DNA from 4 places in the Microbispora rosea genome. Region 1 is predicted to be linked to each of the others. Evidence: predicted binding sites of a transcription regulator. Region 1 holds the regulator's gene; each other region holds the start of a gene.
What was found. Region 1 encodes LexA, which represses DNA repair genes until DNA is damaged. Its sites were predicted from a motif close to TCGAACANNTGTTCGA; they were not measured.
Positions count from the first base shown of each region.

Region 2: the regulator LexA is predicted to act here: its motif matches at 2,048-2,063, upstream of ACIBK1_RS31940 (Rv2578c family radical SAM protein).
Region 3: the regulator LexA is predicted to act here: its motif matches at 1,684-1,699, upstream of ACIBK1_RS26070 (SAV_6107 family HEPN domain-containing protein).
Region 4: the regulator LexA is predicted to act here: its motif matches at 3,459-3,474, upstream of ACIBK1_RS38620 (DUF6504 family protein).

Region 1 is NZ_JBITJO010000002.1:1,007,261-1,012,163, forward strand. Features, by position in the region: gene ACIBK1_RS11915 (vitamin B12-dependent ribonucleotide reductase) at 1-1,304, opposite strand, end outside; gene nrdR (transcriptional regulator NrdR) at 1,424-1,888, opposite strand; gene lexA (transcriptional repressor LexA) at 2,322-3,038, shown strand; gene ACIBK1_RS11930 (MalY/PatB family protein) at 3,126-4,220, shown strand; gene ACIBK1_RS11935 (cellulase family glycosylhydrolase) at 4,230-4,903, opposite strand, start outside.
Region 2 is NZ_JBITJO010000009.1:278,677-283,579, reverse strand. Features, by position in the region: gene ACIBK1_RS31955 (YciI family protein) at 26-370, shown strand; gene ACIBK1_RS31950 (RNA polymerase sigma factor) at 360-1,580, shown strand; gene ACIBK1_RS31945 (DUF3040 domain-containing protein) at 1,679-1,936, opposite strand; gene ACIBK1_RS31940 (Rv2578c family radical SAM protein) at 2,072-3,196, shown strand; gene ACIBK1_RS31935 (TetR/AcrR family transcriptional regulator) at 3,339-3,989, opposite strand; gene ACIBK1_RS31930 (CatB-related O-acetyltransferase) at 4,111-4,764, shown strand; gene ACIBK1_RS31925 (erythromycin esterase family protein) at 4,809-4,903, shown strand, end outside.
Region 3 is NZ_JBITJO010000006.1:268,697-273,599, reverse strand. Features, by position in the region: gene ACIBK1_RS26085 (GNAT family N-acetyltransferase) at 1-26, opposite strand, end outside; gene ACIBK1_RS26080 (YbaK/EbsC family protein) at 71-547, opposite strand; gene ACIBK1_RS26075 (L,D-transpeptidase family protein) at 674-1,561, shown strand; gene ACIBK1_RS26070 (SAV_6107 family HEPN domain-containing protein) at 1,965-2,402, shown strand; gene ACIBK1_RS26065 (arginine deiminase) at 2,626-3,870, opposite strand; gene bldD (transcriptional regulator BldD) at 4,073-4,567, opposite strand.
Region 4 is NZ_JBITJO010000016.1:92,711-97,613, forward strand. Features, by position in the region: gene ACIBK1_RS38615 (DNA polymerase III subunit alpha) at 1-3,026, opposite strand, end outside; gene ACIBK1_RS38620 (DUF6504 family protein) at 3,118-3,384, opposite strand; gene ACIBK1_RS38625 (hypothetical protein) at 3,546-4,784, opposite strand.

The DNA.
Region 1 (4,903 bases):
AGCTGGCGGTACGCCCGGGTGGTCTCGGCGATCTTCTGCGTCGGGAAGTCGGCGAAGGTGATCGAGATGTCCATCGCGGTGATGATCAGCTCGGTGACCTTCACGAAGGTCGCGACGTCGAAGGAGTCGTCGTCGCGCAGGAACTTCAGCAGGTTGATCGACGCGAGGTTGCACGAGGAGTTGTCCAGGTGGACGTACTCCGAGCAGGGGTTGCTGGCCGTGATGCGCCCGGTCTCGGGGCAGGTGTGCCAGTCGTTGATCGTGTCGTCGTACTGCAGGCCGGGGTCGGCGCACTCCCAGGCGGCCTTGGCCATCTTGCGGAACAGCGACCGCGCCTCGACCTCCTCGATGACCTCGCCGGTCAGCCGGCCCCGCAGGCCGAACTGCCCGCCGTCCTCGACGGCCCGCATGAACTCGTCGGAGACCCGCACCGAGTTGTTGGCGTTCTGGTACTGCACGGACACGATGTCCTTGCCGCCGAGGTCCATGTCGAACCCGGCGTCGCGCAGCGCGCGGATCTTGTCCTCCTCGCGCGCCTTGGTCTCGATGAACTCCTCGATGTCGGGGTGGTCCACGTCGAGGACGACCATCTTGGCCGCCCTGCGGGTCGCGCCGCCCGACTTGATGGTGCCGGCGGAGGCGTCGGCGCCGCGCATGAAGGAGACCGGGCCGCTGGCCGTGCCACCGCTGGACAGCAGCTCCTTGGACGAGCGGATGCGGGAGAGGTTGACCCCGGAGCCGGAGCCGCCCTTGAAGATCACACCCTCTTCCTTGTACCAGTCGAGGATCGACTCCATCGTGTCGTCCACGGCCAGGATGAAGCAGGCGCTCACCTGCTGGGGGGAGCGGGTGCCGACGTTGAACCACACCGGGGAGTTGAAGCTGAAGGTCTGGTGGATCAGCGCGTGCTTGAGCTCGTGGTCGAAGATCTCCGCGTCCTCCTCGGAGGCGAAGTAGCCGTTCTCGACGCCGGTCCTGGTGTAGACGCCCACGACCCGGTCGACGAGCTGCTTGAGGCTCGACTCGCGCTGCGGGGTGCCCACCGCCCCGCGGAAGTACTTGGTGGTGACGATGTTGGCCGCGTTGACCGACCAGAAGTCGGGGAACTCCACGCCGTGCTGCTCGAAGTTGACCGAGCCGTCCCGCCAGTTCGTCATCACGACGTCGCGCCGCTCCCAGCGGACCTCGTCGTACGGGTGCACCCCCGGGGTGGTGAAGATGCGCTTCATCTTCAGGCCCTTGCGCGGGCGCTTGCCCGGCCTGCCCCCCACACCCGACACGGTGCCGCTCACGGTCTCCGTCATGACTTCCCCCTCCCAGGGCCCGATGGAGCCCCTTCTCCGACCACGCTCGTTATAACCACATCGTCGCGCCGCGCCGTCGCGCGCCGCCGCCCGCCTCGTCCCGGTCCCCCGGAAGGCGCCTACTCCTCGCCGACCGTGCTGTGGGCCGCGCGGAGCCGCTCGATCTCCGCCTCGAAGTCCGCCAGCGTCTCGAAGCTGCGGTAGACCGACGCGAAGCGCAGGTAGGCCACCTCGTCGAGGTCGCGGAGCGGGCCCAGGATGGCCAGGCCCACCTCGTGCGAGGCGATCTCGGCCGCGCCGGTGCCCCGGATGCTCTCCTCGACGCGCTGCCCGAGCTGGGCGAGGGAGTCCTCGCTTACCGGGCGTCCCTGACAGGCCCGCCGTACGCCGGCGATGACCTTCTCCCGGGAGAACGGCTCGGTGACCCCGCTGCGCTTGCTCACCATCAGCAGTACGGTCTCCTGCGTGGTGAATCTGCGCCCGCACTCGGGACAGGTGCGCCGGCGGCGGATCGCCGACCCGTCCTCGGCCGCACGGCTGTCGACGACCCGGGTGTCCGGGTGGCGACAGAACGGACAGTGCACTTCATCGCCTCCCTGAACGCACATCCCGGAACACAAGGTGTGGTGAACTTACACCGATGTGACTACTAGATGTTGTGGTCCAACCGTAGGAGCGCCCGACCTTGAACGCAAGTCGAACCGGCCGCGGGCGTGGAAGTTCCTGCTCGGCGCGCGTGTCGCGCCTCCTGTCACGGCCGCATCAACTGCCCCGGCCGTTGCGGAACAGGCCCTTTGCGCGCCTTTCCCGGGCCGATTTCCGTACGGCTTCTGACCTGGGCGTACGGCGGCCAGAGAAGATCGGGTAAATCGAACACGGGATCGATCGAACTCCCGTACGATGAGGTGGACGGCGAGATCGGCGATTTCGCTGGATATCGAACAATTGTTTGACGGTGATCTTGAATCGCGGTACGGTCGCTCTGTGCGACATGAGGAACACGGATTGAGAGGTGGCATCGTGAGTGACCGAAGTGAGCAAGCGGATGGCGTCAGCGACCTCGCGGTTCGCAGGCGCGACTCGCTTGGCCTCACCCCCAGGCAGCGGAAGATCCTCGAGGTCATCCGCGACTCGGTCCAGCAGCGCGGCTATCCGCCGTCCATGCGGGAGATCGGGGAAGCGGTCCAGCTGACCAGCACCTCCAGCGTGTCGCACCAGCTCACGGCGCTCCAGCGTAAGGGCTACCTCCGGCGTGATCCCCATCGGCCCCGGGCCCTGGAGGTCCGGCTGCCGGGCGAGCCGGTGCTGTGGGTGGACCCGGACGCCACCTCCGAGGAGGAGGCCGGGTTCAACCGGCCCACCGCGGCCTACGTGCCGCTGGTCGGCCGCATCGCCGCCGGTGGCCCCATCCTCGCCGAGCAGAGCATCGAGGACGTGTTCGCGCTGCCCAAGCAGCTCGTGGGCGAGGGCACGCTGTTCCTGCTCCAGGTCTCCGGCGACTCGATGATCGAGGCCGCCATCGCCGACGGCGACTGGGTTGTGGTGCGGCAACAGCCGGTCGCCGACAACGGCGACATCGTGGCCGCGATGATCGACGGCGAGGCCACCGTGAAGACGTTCAAGCGCAAGGACGGGCACGTGTGGCTGGTGCCGCACAACCCCAACTACGAGCCGATCCCGGGCGACGAGGCCACCGTGCTCGGCAAGGTCACGGCGGTCCTGCGCAAGCTGTAGCCGCGCCGGCGCCCCGCGGCACGAGGCACCGCGGGGCGCGGCGGCCGCCTTCCAGGCGGTCACTTACCGGCAATTAGGGTGAGTCGGGTGAAACTCGACTCACTGTCTCTGGATGCGGCCCGCCGTCGTGACGGAATCAAATGGGCCCGCGCCGCGTCCGGCGTCATCCCCGCCTGGGTCGCCGACATGGACTTCCCCGTGCCCGAGGCGGTCACGGAGGCGATCGCGAGACGTGCCGCCACAGACCTCGGCTATCCCGCCTGGCTGGAGGAGCCCACCGCCGGGCCCCTGGCGGAGGCGTTCGCCGAGCGCATGGAGACGCGGTACGGCTGGCGAGCCGATCCGGCACACGTGCGGTCCTACACCGACCTCAACCAGGCCCTCCAGGTGCTGCTGCACGTCATGACCGACCCCGGCGACGCGGTGGCGCTGCACGTTCCGGCCTACGACCCCTTCCTCACCACGATCACCGCGATGAACCGCCGCCTGGTGCCCATGCCGCTGACGGCCGACGGCAGGTTCGAGGTGCCCGGTGAGCCCGTCCGGGTGCTCCTGCTGGTCAACCCGCAGAACCCGTCGGGCCGTTCGTTCACCCGTGAGGAGCTCGAGGCCATCGCGACGTACGCCGACCGGCACGGCACTCTGGTGATCTCCGACGAGATCCACGCCGACCTGACGTACGCCCCTGCCCGGCACATCCCGTTCGCCACGATCCTGCCGGAGCGCACGGTCACGCTGACCTCCGCCAGCAAGGCCTTCAACATGGGCGGACTGCACTGCTCGGTGGCCCACATCGGCGCGAAGGACGCCAGGGCCACGCTCGGCCGCCAGCCCGCCCACATCTACGGGGCGCCCAGCGTTCTCGGTGTGGAGGCCACGGTCGCGGCGTGGCGGCACGGCGACGCGTGGCTCGAGGAGGTGCTGGCGATCCTGGACCGCAACCGCAGGCGCATCGCCGAGCGGCTCCCCTCGGTGGGGTACCGCATGCCCGAAGCCACCTATCTCGCCTGGCTCGACTTCGGCGTGCCCGGCGCGGCGCACTTCCTTGAGCGGGAGGCCCGGGTCAAACTCAACCCGGGCCCGAACTACGGAGGCGGCGACACCTTCGCCCGCCTCAACTTCGCGACGTCGGCGGCGATCCTGGAGGAGATCCTGTCCAGGATCGCCGCCGCACTGACGTGAGGCGCCCGCTCAGCTCGCCGTGCAGGTCACCGTGGACGGAACGCCGTTGCTGCCGGACCAGCTGCCGTTGAAGCCGAACATGGTCGAGGCCCCGGCGGCCAGCGTGCCGTTGTAGGACATGTTCGTCACCGTGACGTTCGACCCGCTCGCGCTGAGCGTGCCGTTCCAGAGCTGGCTGATGCTCTGGCCGTTCGGGAAGGCCCACTTCACGGTCCAGCCCGAGATGGCCGAGGAACCCGCGTTGACCGTGACCTCACCCTGGAAGCCGCCGGGGTACTGGTTGGCGACCTTGTAGGTGGCGGTGCAGGTCTTCCCGCCCGGCGACGAAGGAGACGCCGACGGCGACGCGGAGGGAGAGGGCGACGGGGACACCCTCGGCGAGGCCGACGGAGAGGGTGACGGTGAGACCGACGGGGAAACCCTCGGTGAGGGCGAGGCCGACGGCGACACCGGCGGCGTGGGGTTGCCGCCGCCCGTCGGCGGGATCAGGTAAGGCGAGATGATGCTCTGCTTGGCCTGGTCGACCGTCGCCCAGTCGTCCTTCAGGATGCCGCCCGTGTCACCCGAGTTGGGGTTCCACGACCAGTAGGTGAACGACATGCCGTTCACCCCGCTGCCCATGTACTTCATGAGCTCCTGGAGCCAGACCTTGTCGATGTTGCTGGCCAGCGTGGTGCCGAACT
Region 2 (4,903 bases), on a different contig from region 1:
GCACCGACCCGTGACTGGAGGACTCATGCAGTATGCATTGCTGGCCTACAACCCGGCGGAGGACACGGACCGGGCGGCGCGCCCGATCCCGGGTGCTCTCGCCACCATGCTCGACCGGCCGGAGGTCACCGGCTGGGCGCGGCTCCACGCCGACGGGTCGGCGACGACGCTGCGCAACGACGAAGGACGGGTGCTGCTGACCGACGGGCCGTTCATCGACAGCAAGGAGTACCTCGCCGGCCTGATCCTGATCGAGGCCGACGACCTCGACGGGGCGCTCGCCACCGCCCGGGAACTGCTGGGGACGACCAGGCCCGGCACCGCGATCGAGGTGCGGCCCATCCTCGACGGGCGCCTCCGTGGCGCTTGACGCCGTCTTCCGCGACCAGTGGGGGCGCGTGCTGGCGACCCTGGTCGGGATCCTCGGCGACATCGAGCTGGCCGAGGACGCGGCCGCGGAAGCGTTCGCCGCCGCCGCCGAACGCTGGCCGGGCGACGGGGAACCGGCCAATCCCACCGGCTGGCTCGTCACGACCGCGCGCAACCGCGCCATCGACGACCTGCGCCGGCGGCAGGTCCTGGCCGGCAAGACGAAGCTGCTCATCCGCGACACCGAGACCGGGCCACAGCCGCCGGAGGCACTCATGGACGACGCCGCCACCATCCCGGACGAGCGTCTGGAGCTCGTCTTCACCTGCTGTCACCCGGCGCTGGCCCTCGACGCGCAGGTGGCGCTCACCCTGCGCACCCTCGGCGGCCTGTCCACCGACGAGATCGCGCTGGCGTTCCTCGTTCCGTTCGAGACCATGAGCAAGCGACTCACCAGGGCCAAACACAAGATCCGCGACGCGGGCATCCCGTTCGCCGTACCGCCCGATCACCAGCTGCCCGACCGGCTGGCGGCCGTCCTCGCCGTGGTCTACCTGATCTTCAACCAGGGCTGGGGCGGCGGCCGCGTCGACCTCACCGCGGAGGCGATCCACCTCGGCCGGGCGCTCGCCGACCTGATGCCGGACGAACCCGAGGTCCTCGCGCTGCTGGCGCTGATGCTGCTGCACGACGCGCGCAAGGGGGCCCGCCTGCGCGACGGACGGATCGTCCCCCTCGACGACCAGGACCGCTCCCTGTGGGACATACGGCAGATCGACGAGGGCCGGGCGCTGCTGCGGCGGGCCATGGCACGAGGGCGCTCAGGCCCCTACCTGGTCCAAGGGGCCATCGCCGACCTCCACCTCCAGGAACCACGCGACTGGCGGCAGATCGCCGCGCTGTACCAGACGCTCGCCCGGCAGACCCGCTCGCCGATCGCCGAGATGAACCGGGCCATCGCCGTGGCCGAGATCGACGGGCCCGAGGCGGGCCTGGCCGTCCTCGACCGCCTCGACCTGGGCAACTACCGCTACTTCCACTCCACCCGCGCCGAGCTCCTGCGTCGCGCCGGCCGCGACGCCGAGGCTCACGACGCGTACGGCCGGGCGCTCGACCTCGCGCAGACCGAGCCGGAACAGCGTTTCCTCGCCGAGCGGCTGGCCGAGACCGCACCCTCCGTCCGGAGCGAGCCCGGCCGCGCCGGCGGATGACGGGTGCGTCACCGGCTGTGCCCGGCGTGGCCGCCGAGGGGACGCGCGATTCTCGCGCGGTACTGGCTCCGCTCGGCGGGGAAAGCTCCGGGCCCCCGCTAGACCGGGAGAGCGGCGGCGTCGTGCCGCAGGGCCATGACCAGCAGGGTCGCGATCAAGGTGGCGATGAGCAGCCAGCTCACCGCGATGATCACGGTGGAACGGCCCGGCCGGCGACGGCCCGCGCCCCGCCCCTGCCGTCCATGCTCCGCACGGTGGTTGAACGACTCCAGCCTGGCCGCAAGCTTCGGGTCCTCGTCGGTGAGGTGCCGCTCGATCATCGCCAGCATCCGCTCTTCGTCCTGCGACCAGGCCATCGCGCAACTCTCCCAGAACGCAAGGTATGTGCCGACGTTCTGCCCAACGATGAAGATCGTTAGCCGTTTCGAGGGCCGCTATTTACGACGCGTTGCATGTTGCGATCTCCATCGAACCTCTGTTCTAATCGGAGGGTGCGGTGGGACGGGCTGCGGCTCGAAACGGGGGAAGGCGCGCAGGGAGAGACGACTCCCCTGTTCGCCCGGTCGGCCGTGGCCCGCACCTTCGACACCCCGGAGTTCCGAGGCGTCACCTTCTACGAGATCCACGCGCGGTCGGTCATCAACCGGGTCCCGTCGGCCAGCCGGGTTCCGTTCGAGTGGACGATCAATCCCTACCGCGGCTGCACCCACGCGTGCACGTACTGCTTCGCCCGCAGGACGCACGAATACCTCGACCTGGACTCCGGGCGGGACTTCGACTCGAAGATCGTCGTGAAGGTCAACGCCCCCGACCTCGTACGCAGGGAACTGGCGGCGCCACGGTGGGGCGGGCACCCCATCGCCATGGGGACCAACGTCGACTGCTACCAGCGGGCCGAGGGCCGCTACCGGCTGATGCCGGGCATCCTCGCGGCCCTGCGGGACGCCCGCAACCCGTTCTCGATCCTCACCAAGGGCTCACTGATCCTGCGCGACCTCGGGCTGCTCGCCGAGGCGGCAGAGGTGACCGACGTCAGCACGGCCGTCTCGATCGGGTTCACCGACGAGTCGCTGTGGCGGGCCGTCGAGCCGGGCACCCCCTCGCCACGCAAACGGCTGGAGGTGTGCGCCACGCTGAACGAGCACGGCATCCCCTGCGGGGTGCTCATGGCGCCGATCCTCCCCTATCTGTGCGACTCCCCGCAGGCGCTGGAGACCACCGTGCGCCACATCGCCGAGACCGGCGCGACGCACGTCACGCCGATCGTGCTCCACCTGCGGCCGGGTGCGCGCGAGTGGTTCATGGCCTGGCTGTCGCACGAGCACCCCCGGCTCGTCCCCCGCTATCTGGAGTTGTACGGCCGGGGCGCCTACGCGCCCAAGGCGTACCAGGAACGGATCGGCCATGCCGTGCGCGAGCTCGCCCGGAAGTACGGCATCGGCCGGTCGGCCTCGCGCGGCGATCGCGCGTCAGAAGCGCGTGGCGACGCCGCGGCAGGGGCACGTCGCGGCGCCGCAGCGGGGACGCGCGGCACTCGTGCCGGGCAACGGCCCGGTGAGCGGCCGGCTCCCGCGACCGCACCGGCCGCGCCGCCCGAACAGCTCACGCTCCTTTAGGCGACCGCCGGCGGTAAGCAGCCGTCGGGGGTAGGCAGCCGGCGGCGGTAGGCGGGCGTCGGCGTCGGGGGTAGGCGGGCGCTGACGGTAGGCGGTAGGTGCGTGGGGCGCTTCTGCTCGGCCGCGGAGCGGACGGGGCCGGTCAGGTGTCACCGGCCGGTGGCGGCACGGCGAAGGCGCCGGCGGATGCGGCGAGAGCGGCGGTTCTGGCCGCCTGGCCGGGCAGGTCCGGGCCGGGCGGCGTGCGGAGAAGCACCAACTGGTGATAGACGGGTGCGGTAGCGGCGATGAGCAGCCGCCGGGCGTCCGTGCCCAGCGGGAGTTCGGCGCGCTCGACGGCCCGGCGGACGATGACCTCGCACCGGGCGTACCGGTCCTCCCAGAGCCGCCGTTGGGCGTGGTCGGCCTGCTCGGAGCGGAACGAGGCGGCGATCAGGGCCGCCACGATCGGCGGCTGTGCGGTGAGCGCGTCCTGGATCTCGCGGTTCAGTGCCGCCAGGTCGCCCTCCAGGGAACCGGTGTCCGGGGGCTGCCAGGCGTCGTCGCCCGCCGCGTCCAGGACGTCGGCGAGCAGGCCGCCGACGTCTCCCCAGCGCCGGTAGACCGTCGCGCGGTGCACACCCGAGCGGGCGGCGACGGAGTCGACGGTGAGCCCGTCATAACCGTGCTCCCCGAGCTCGGCGAGCACCGCGTCGAGCACCTGCCTGCGGATACGGGCGCTACGGCCGCCGGGGCGGCGCCGGGGCGGCGGCACGGGCCTGGCGCCCTCCGGCTCTGGTGCGGAAGAAGTCATCGCTGGTGGTCCGGTTGCTCAATGGAACGACGGCGTGTCAGTATCTTAACGCACCAATTGTCGCAGTAGTGATGCCATCGACTCTCATCCGAAGCGTTGGCCAGGAAGGAAACGACGCGCGATGCCGGCTGTGCCCCCCGACCCGACCGTGCTGCATCCGATGCCCGGGCAACCGCGGGTGGTGCTGCTGAAGCCGCTGATCACCTCGCCGCTGATCGAGGTCGGCGAGTTCTCGTACTATGACGACCCGGACGATCCGACCGCGTTCGAGACCCGCAACGTGCTCTACCACTACGGGCCGGAGAAGCTGGTCATCGGGAAGTTCTGCGCCCTGGGCGAGGGCGTGCGGTTCATCATGAACGGCGCCAACCATCGCATGGACGGGCCTTCGACGTTCCCGTTCCCGATCATGGGCGGCTCCTGGGCGGAGCACTTCGACCTCATCACGGGCCTGCCCGGACGGGGCGACACGGTGGTGGGCAACGACGTCTGGCTCGGATACCGGTCGATGGTGATGCCGGGCGTACGCATCGGCCACGGAGCGATCATCGCCTCCGGCTCGGTCGTCGCGGACGACGTCCCCGACTACGGCATCGCCGGCGGCAACCCCGCCAGGCTCATCCGCCGCCGCTACGGCGACGCGGACATCGAGCGCCTCCTCGCGCTGGCCTGGTGGGACTGGCCGCTCCAGCACATCACCGGCCACATCCGCACGATCATGTCCGGAAGCATCGACGACCTGGAGAACGCGACGCCGGTGCTCCCCCACGGATGATCCGGCGCTTCAGAGTTCCAGCACTTGCGAATCGAGTCATCAGCATGCCTGCCTCCTCCGCCCACAACCTGTTCGCCGACCGGCTTCGCGCCCATGCCGTCCCGCTCACCCACCTCGACCCGGCGGCGCCGCTCGACGA
Region 3 (4,903 bases), on a different contig from region 1:
GGCCCCACCCGTAGCAGTCGGATCACTCGTCGCACACTAGCAAAACGACGCCGGACCGGTCCGGCAGGTGTCACTCCACCTCTGCGGGCGTGCCCCCCGTGATGCGCAGCAGCTCGTCGTAGGACGCGGGGAAGACGGTGTGGGGGTGCCCGGCCGCGGCCCAGACGACGTGGTGCTTGCTCAGCCAGGTGTCCACCAGCGTCCGTACGGGCGCGGGGTGCCCGATCGGGGCGACGCCGCCGATGGGCTGCCCGGTGTGCTCGCGGACGAACTCCGGCGTGGCCCGCCGCACCTTCGCCGCGCCCACGAGCCGCGCGATCAGATCGGTGTTCACGCGGTGGGCGCCGCTGGTCAGCACCAGCAGCGGCGCGCCGTCCGCGTCGAAGATCAGGCTGTTGGCGATCGCGCCGACCTCGCAGCCGAGCTGGGCCGCCGCCGTGGCGGCCGTCGGCGCGGCCTCGTCGAGCACGACGACCTCGCCCGTCACCGCGTGAGCCCGCAGGGCCTCCTGAACCCGGACGACGTTCGGATGCAACTTTTCTGCCACCTGGTCACTCTAAACGGATTGCCAGGACATACGCGGCCGATTATGGCCACTTACGATCACGCGGCTCACAATCAGTCCGTAAGGTGAGTCCTTTGATCGAGAAACGGGCTTATGAGGGGGTTGGTCATGATGAGGGGTCGACGGCGACTGCTCGTCGCGGTCGGGGCCGCGACGTTCGCGACGGCCTTCGCGGCCACCGGCGTCGCCGGCACGGCGCAGGCGCGCACCGCCGTGCCGGTGGGGGTCGTGACCACGGGGACCGCGCTCCCGGCGCTCCCGGCGCTCCCGGCGCTCCCGGCGTCCTCGGCGCTCCCGGCGCTCACGGCGCGAGGGGCTGTCCCCGCCCGCGCCACCGGTTATCCGGCGTTCACCGCGCCGGGCAAGACGCTCAAGCTCGGCGTCAAGGGCTCCGCCGTGAAGGCGCTGCAGGCCCGGCTCAAGGAGCTCGGGTACGTGCCCGGCAGCGTCGACGGCCGATACGGCGGGGCCACGCTGACGGCGGTCTGGGCATTCCAGAAGGTGCAGGGGATCACGCCGACCAGCACGGTCGCCGCCCGCACCTGGAGGGCGCTGGAGAACCCCCGGGCGCCCAAGGTCCTGGTGCCCAGGGGCAAGGCGACCCGCGTCGAGGTGAACCTGACCAAGCAGGTGATGGTTCTGTACCGGGGTGGCGCGCCGGTGCTGATCAGCCACATCTCCAGCGGCAGCGGCATCCCCTACACCGAGTACGCCACCTGGAACGGCAAGCGGCAGCGGTTCTCCGGCAGCGCCCGCACGCCGACCGGCGACTACAAGACCACCTGGCGGGTCAAGGGCTGGCACCGGTCCTACCTCGGGCAGCTCTACAACCCCATCTTCTTCAACGGCGGCATCGCGCTCCACGGCGCGCTGTCGGTGCCGCTCTACCCGGCGTCGCACGGCTGCGTGCGGCTGCCCATGAACGTGGCCGAGATGCTGCCGGGCATGCTCGGCAAGGGCGTCCCGGTGCACGTCAGGGGCGCCTTCAGGCGCTAGCTCCCCACCCGGAGGGGCCTCGAGCGAAACGGTCGCTCGGGGCCCCTCCGTCGTCTCCGGCCCCGCGTTTCGAACGCGGTCCTCGAACATGTATTCGTTGACAGCCTTGACAGGGGGCATGATCGAATCTATGTTCGATGGAGTGGGCGTGGGACTCGCGGCTCGCGCCCACCCCGTCGGATTCGTGCCTTCGTCGTCGGCGGAGACGGATGCGGCACGGCCCGCGGCGTGGGCCGGACGGGGAGAGGGGAAGCTCCTCGTCCGGCCGCCCGCGGGAGGCTGAGAAAGCGCCGGGTGATCTCGAGCGGTCGGGATCTCCCGGCCGGCGAAATTGTCGGTGCGGTCTGCGACTGTGAAGTCACCGGCGACCTTCGCCGGAGTGCCACGACTCAAGGAGGCGGGCATGACTGAGCAGAAGGACGATCAGAAGAGCGGGCCTCGGCTCTCGCAGGCGGTTCTGGCACACCTCGCGGACGCCAGGGCATGCCTCGCGGACGCCACCGTCGGGCCCACTCCAGCGGACCGCTACGTGTCGGCCCACCTGGCGGCCCTCCGTGCGGCCGCCGGGATCCTCGCGGCCCGTCCGCGGCCGATGGACGGCCGCAGGCGGCGGCTGCGCAGCGCCTGGGAGCTGCTCCCCGAGGCCGAGCCCAAGCTCGCGGACTGGGCGGCCTATTTCGCGGTGAGCGCGACCAAGCGCGCGGCGGCCGAGGCCGGCATGGTCCGAGCCGTCACGCAGAACGACGCGGAGGAAATCATAGCGGAGGCGGACAGGTTCGTCGGCGAGGTCGAATCGATCCTCGGCCTGCCCGGCCGCCCCACCCTGCCCATGGCCGGCTGAGCCCATGGCCGGCTGACGCCGCATCCTGGGCCGTGCGCCGCACCGGTGATCGAGCCGGACCGGTGGGCCGGCAGGAGCCGACGGCCGTGGCGCTGGTGGAGGCCTACCAGGTCATCGCGGTGATCGATGGGCTGGATGAGATCGGCTCCCTCCTGCAAACCGCGGGGGAGACAGAGCGACTCAGGCTGTGGTCACATCGCGGCCGGCATGATCGTGGCGGAGGTCAGACGGGGTCGCGCTCCAGGGGGCAGCTCATGCACCGCGGCCCGCCGCGTCCGCGGCCGAGCTCGCTGCCCCGGATGGTGATGACCTCGATGCCGTGCCTGCGCAGGTGGTTGTTGGTCGTGGTGTTGCGCTCGTAGGCCACGACCACGCCGGGTTCGAGCGCCAGCACGTTGCAGCCGTCGTCCCACTGCTCGCGCTCGGCCGCGTGCACGTCCTGCGTCGGCGTGAGGACCTTGATGTCGTCGAGGCCGAGGGCCCGGGCGATCGCCTTGTGCATGTCCTCCGGCGGGTGGTCGGTGACCTTCAGCTCCTTGTCGGTGTCGCCCGGCTCCACCGTGTAGGACGGCAGCATGCCGAGCCCGGCGTACTTGGTGAACACGCCCACGTCGACGTTGGTCATCACGGTGTCGAGGTGCATGAACGCACGGGTCTTGGGCAGGTCGAGCGCCACGATGCGGGTCGCCGAGCCCGCCCGGAACAGGTTGGTCGCCAGCATCTCCACGGCCTGCGGCTGGGTGCGCTCGCTCACCCCGACGAGCACGACGCCGTCGCCGAGCACCAGGACGTCGCCGCCCTCGACGGTGGCCGGGGCCATGCGCACGCCCTCGTACCAGACGTTGAACCCGCCGCCGTCCGGGTTGCCGTACCCCGAGGCGAACAGCGGGTGCCACCGGTAGACCGCCTCGTAGTTGACGGTCTCCCGCCTGCGCGCCTTCTTGCGCATCGGATTGATCGAGACCCCGTCGTACACCCAGCAGGAGGTGTCGCGGGCGAACAGGTGGTTGGGCAGCGGCGGGAGAACGAAGTCGTCCACGCCGAGCGTGTGGAAGGCGATGGAGCCCGGGTCGCAGCCCAGCTCAAGGATCTCGCGTTTGGTGATCCCGCCGGTCAGCAGCGGCGCGAGCGCGTCCGCGTCGAGCGCGTCGAGCGTGTTGCGGATCGCGTCGGCGGCCAGCGGGCCGAACCAGTGCTCGTCGACGCTGCCGTCGAGGATGTGCTTGCGCGCGTCGGGGATCTCGATCACCTCGCGCAGGAGGTCGCCGAGGTGGTGCACTTCGACGCCGCGCCCGGCGAGCACCTCGCACCACTCCCGGTGCTCCTCCAGTGCGCGCTGCACCCACAGCACGTCGTCGAACAGCAGGCCGTCCTTGTTGCCCGGGGTGAGCCGCTTGAGCGCGAGTTCGGGTATGTCCACCAGAACCCGGCGAAGCCTGCCCACCTCGGAGCCCACGTAAAACGTCATGTCCTGCCTATCCCCGCAGGGCGGGAATCAGTCGTACCGGCGGCTCCCCGTTGCGGAGGGGCCGCCCGTGACGACGGTGTGTCCGGTGGCCGGCGCCGACGCGCCGCCCGGGCCACACGCGGCAGAACTTGGCCCGTCGGACACGGCCCGTGCCCGAGAAGCCGGACATCGTCACGGGAGCGCGTACGGACCGGGCGGGAGGTCAGAAGGACTCGACGGCGCGGCGGGCCTCCGCGTCGAGCACGCCCCAGTGGATGAACTCCTCGGTCAGCTCGACCGGCGACTTGTCATAGATGACCGCGAGCGAGCGCAGGTCCTCCTGCCGGATGGACAACACCTTGCCGTTGTAGTCGCCCCGCTGGCTCTGGATGGTGGCGGCGTAACGGGCAAGCGGACCGGCCTTGTCCTTGGGCAACTGCGACAGGCGCTCCAGGTCGATGACCAACTTGGGAGCGGGCGCAAGCGGACTGGGGGCGGCTCCGCCCGGAAGAAGCTCCGACACCGGCACTCCGTAGAAATCCGCGAGCTCGGCGAGCTTCTGCACGGTCACCGCGCGGTCGCCCCGCTCATAGGAGCCCACGACGACGGCCTTCCACCGTCCACGGGACTTCTCTTCCACACCGTGCAGGGACAGCCCCTGCTGGGTCCGGATGGCGCGCAGGCGCGCGCCCAGCGACTTGGCGTAGTCAGACGGCATCGTGTGGCCCCCGGCTTTCTATGTCTCTTCTCACTTGATTGTGCGTCCTTGTCCTAAGCGTTCCGAACACCGGGGTTGGTGCCGTGACCGGCACCTTCGGTGACCGCTGCGTCGGGTTTTACCCAGGAAGGTCGCGTGTTGTGGTTACGGACAGTGACGGTAAAGCCGACACTCCCAAAGGTCAAGCTGATTGGAAAAAAGAGCGCGAAACAGTGCTCTCACCGAAATCACCGACACCCGGTGCGATGCGGCTTCCGATCCCCGGCACGTCCCTCGCCCGTTCCCCCGGAACGTCCCCGCCGCGTCCGAGGAACGGCGCCGGAAGGTTCCAGGTCC
Region 4 (4,903 bases), on a different contig from region 1:
TCCATGACGTGGTGGCTCACGTCCATGCCGAGGATCTCCAGCTCGGCCTCGACGGCCTCGGCCTCGGTCATCTCCGGCAGTTCTCCGGGCATGACGTGTTCGGTGAATCCCATCGGGAGCTGCCCCTCCGCGCCCGCGGGAGAGCCACGGTCGAGCGCGCCGACCTGGGCGATCAGGTCGCGCCTGGTCAGCCGTCCCGGCCGCCAGCGCGGCTCCCCCGGCCGCAGGCCGTGCAGCGCGTCGAACCCGCCGACCTCCACGATCCGCTCGGCGACCGGCCGTGAGGGCCGGGCCCGCTCCCAGAAGTCGGCCAGCGAGGTGTAGGGACGGCCCGCGACCATGCGGTCCACCTCGGCCCCGCTCACCCCCCGGACGGCCGAGAACGGCACCCGCAGGCCGTATCCGCGGCCGAACTCCCCGGGATCGCCCTCCGCCGGGTCCGTACGCTCGACCAGCCAGGTCTTCCCCGACCGGTTGACGTCGAGAGGCAGGACGTCCACCCCGCACTGGCGGGCCTCGTCGAGGATGACCCGGCTCGGGTACATGCCGGGGTCGTGGGTGAGCACGCCCGCGAGGAACGCGGCCGTGTGGTGCCGTTTCAGCCAGGCCGACTGGTAGGTGGGCAGCGCGAAGGCCGCCGCGTGCGCCTTGCAGAACCCGAACCCGCCGAACGCGTCGAGCACCTTCCACGCCCGCTCGACGACGTCGTGGGCGTAGCCGTTCTCCCTCGCGAGCGGCACGAACCAGGCGCGTACGGCCTCGCGGCCCTCCGGCGTCCCGAGCGCGCGGCGGGCCCGGTCGGCCTCCGACAGCCCCGACCCGGTCATGACGTCGATGACCTTCATGACCTGCTCGTGGAAGACGACCACCCCGTTGGTCTCCCTGAGCGCGTCGCGCAGCGACTCGTGCGGGTAGCGCGCCTCGCGGAAGCCGTGCCGGGTCTCCAGGTAGGGGGTGACCATGTCGGAGTTGACCGGTCCCGGGCGGAACAGCGAGATGTCCACGATCAGGTCGTGCATCGTGCGCGGCTCCAGCTTCGCGACCAGTTCGCGCTGCCCCGGCGACTCGATCTGGAAGCAGCCGATCGTGCGGCTGCGGCGGATCATGTCGTAGGTCTCCCGGTCGTCGCGCGGGACGGCGTCCAGGTCGATCTTCCGGTTCTCGACCCGTTCGACCTCCTGGAGGGCGTAGGCGAGCGCCGACTGCATGCGCACGCCGAGCACGTCGAGCTTGAGCAGGCCCGCCTCCTCGACGTCGTCCTTGTCGAACTGCGACATCGGGAACTCCAGCAGGCTGCGCTCGACCGGCGTGCGGTCGCGCAGCGTGGAGTTGCCGATCAGCACGCCGCAGGGATGCAGCGCGATGTGCCGGGGCAGCCCGTCGAGCCGCTCGGCCAGGCGGAACACGGTCTCCAGCGACCGGTCGTTCAGCCCGCTGTCGCGCAGCTCCGGCAGGTCGGACAGCGCGGCCCTGATCTGCCTGGCCCGCACCTGCGGGAACGCCTTGGCGATGACGTCGATCTCGTGCGGCGGCAGGCCCATCGCGGCGCCGACGTCCCTGATCGCGCTGCGGGCGCGGTAGGTCTCCATCATCGACACGCAGGCCACCCGGTCCTCGCCGTACCGGTCGAGGATCGCGCGGTAGCAGTCGAGGCGGCGGGCCGACTCCACGTCGATGTCGATGTCGGGCAGGCCCTTGCGGCCCTCCGACAGGAAGCGCTCCATCAGCAGGCCGTGTTCGAGCGGGTTCACCTCGCCGATGCCGATCAGGTAGTTGACCAGGCTGCCCGCCCCCGAGCCGCGGATCGCGCACCGCACGCCCATCGCCCGGATCATGTCCGTGATGCCGGCGACGGACGTGAAGTAGCCCGACAGCCGCTTCTTCTCGATGACGTGGAGTTCGGCGGCGAGCCGGTCGCGGGCCTCGGCCGAGCGCTCCAGGCCCCGCCGGGCCAGCCCCTCCTCGCAGCGGCGCCGCAGCAGGGGCACCGGATCCTCGCCGACCTCCGGCAGGTGGAGCCGGGGCCGTTCGGGGTCGAGCAGGGGTGCGATCTCGACGGGGTCGAGCACGCACCGGCCGGCCACGCGGCGCGTCTCGGCCAGCAGCCGCTCGGCCCGGCCGGTGTCGCCGCCGCAGATCCGCGCGGCCACCCGCGCCATCTCGGCGCCGTCCTTCAGGTACGCGTGGGCCGTGGGGTCGTCGAGGTGCCGCCCGTCGAGGGGCACCAGCTTGCGCGCCGCGTCGAGCACGTTGCCCACCTGGTGGTCGGCGGCGTCCAGGTAGCGGACCGCGTTGGTCAGCACGACCGGCACACCCATCGAGTCGGCCAGCCCGATCATGCGGGCGGCGGTGTTCGCGTCGCGATAGCCGTACAGGTCGGACACCTCCACGACCAGGTCGGGGACCACCGCGCGCCAGGCGGCCAGCAGGGCCCTGGCCTGGTCGTCGCGCCGCTCGGTCACCGCGCGGCCGACGCCGGAGCGGGGCCCGAGCAGCACGGTCAGCCGCGGCCCGCCGTCCGGGCCGGTCGCGTGCTCGGCCACCATCCCCGGCGTGACGTACGGCGCGCCGCGCTCCCCCGCCTGGTGGGCGGCCGTGACCAGGCGGCACAGCGAGGCCCAGCCGTCCGAGCGCGCGAGCACGACGACCCGCGCCGGCTCGGCCGCCGTCCCCCGGCCGTGCCCGTGTCCGCTGTGGCGGCCCCGCGGCGCGCGGCCGGACCGCAGGCCGCCGCCGAACAGGTCGTCCGGTGTGGAAGAACCCGGCCCGGAAGAACCCGGCGCGGAAGAACCCGGCGTGGCAGAGGCGCCGTCGAGGGCGAGATCGACCCCGACGATCGGGCGGACGCCCTGCTCGTGGCAGGCGATGACGTGCTTGACCGCGCCGTAGAGGCCGTCGCGGTCGGTCAGCGCCAGCGTGTCCATGCCGTGCTCGGCGGCCCGCCGGACGAGGGCGGCCGGGAACGCGGTGCCGTACCGCAGCGAGAAGGCGGACGCCACGTGCAGGTGGGCGAAGGCGTGCGTCATAGGCGCACCCCCGTCCGTCCCCCGGCCCGTCCGGCGTTCCGTCCTCCAGCGGCCCGTCCCCCGGTCGTCGTGGGTGGCTGGAGCGTTCCCATCAGTCCCAGGCCCTCAGCAGGAGCCAGCCGCCGCTGGCGGTGTCGAAGCGCAGTTCATAGGTCCCGACCTCCTTGCCGGCCGCGGCTCCCACTCGCCAGAAGCGCCGCTCGCCGGGATCGGCGTCCGAGGTCTTCCACCATTCCCTGGCGACCACCCAGTGGTCCTGGATCTCGCGGACGGTGTAGAGCCGGTCACGCCAGACGAACTGAGCAGGGTGTCCGTCCCGGACCCACACCTCGATCGGATCGCCGTAAAGTCTGCTCAAGACTCCTTCTCCCTGTGGCTTCGTGGCCACCCGGGGGAAGACGGGCGGATGATTCGGGCAGAATCGCCGCTACTTCGAACATACGTTCCCAGGACGGTGAACGCAAGTCGGCACGGCCCGTTCCCGGGTGCGAAATCCCAGGAAGCGCGCCCGCCCGCGGATCACTCGCCGAGCCAGATCCCGCCGCCCCGGTAGGGCGGCTCCTCTCGTTCGGTGTCGTCCACCACCGCCGCCCAGACGCGCGCCGTCCCCGGCTCGCCGGCGACGGCCGCCACCCGGGTGTGCCCGAGCGGACCCGCCGGAAACGTCCTGTACGTCCACTTTCCGCCAGACAGGTGGCCAATCGACGTGTTCCACTCGTTCTTCGCGTAGAACAGCCAGAACCCGCCCTTGCCGTCCGCCTCCAGCCGCAGCTGGGGATCGAGCTCGGGCTCGGACGGCAGGCTGTAGCTCCACCGTCCGTTCTCCCGCCGCAGGAACAGCGTGCTGCCGCAGTAGGTCACGTCCTCCTCCTCGGTGCCGCAGACCCACGCGACCCAGCCGACGGCCGCCACCCTGCCCGACCCGTCCACCGCGACGTCCACGAGCTCGGAGAGCTGGCCGCGGTGCAGCGCGGGGACCGCGGGGAGCGGGACCGTGCTCCAGGACCAGCCGTTCCAGCGGGCGACGGCGGCCCGGCCACGGGTTGAACCGGCAACCCAGACCTCGCCGCCGGGCAGGCCGTCCAGGCCCTTGGCCACCAGCGGCGGCCGGGCCGTTCGCCAGGCCGCGCCGTCCCAGTGCCGCAGCTCCGCCCGGGACTCCCAGGCGCCCTCGGCTCCCCCTGCTCCGTCCAGGAAGTTCGCGTTCAGGATCGCCCAGACGTCGCCGGAGGCCGCCGCGTGCACCCGCTGCGGCTCCGCACCCGGACCGGGCGCCGCGGTCCACCTCCGGCCGTTCCAGCGCGCGGCGGCGTTCTCGCCGAACAGCCACACGTCGCGGTCGGAGGAGGCGGCCACGGCGCGCGGCTCGGTCAGCGGCGGGGCCGGAACCTCGCGCCACCGCCCGCCGTCCCCGCGCAGCACCAGCGGCGCCTTCGTCTCGGGCCCGCACGGCTCCGGCACGCGCGCGCCGGCCGCCCACACGGTCCCCTCGCGGGTCACGGCCAGGCCCCGGACGCGGTCACGGTAGTCGTAGTGGGCGACGCGCCATGCGCCCGCCCGCCCGCCCTCCTCGTCCGGCTCCGGCGTGGGCGAGCCGGTCATGCAGGAGGGCGACGGCCGCTCCCGCGCGGCGGCCGTGGCGTTCGCGGCGTCGGTCTCGTTCCAGGTCTCGAGATCGCGGGGGGTGGTCGACGCGCACGCCACCGGCAGAGCCATCGCGGCCAGCGCCGCCGTCACACCCAGAATCCGCGTCCGCATATGCATAGGACGCGGCGGCCCCGCGTCCGGTTCTGCCGGAACAGGAGGCACCTGTCCGGCGCGCGGGACAGCGGAGTGCCGACGGCATCGGCGTCGCCGGCGCGGGCGCCGGGACCGAG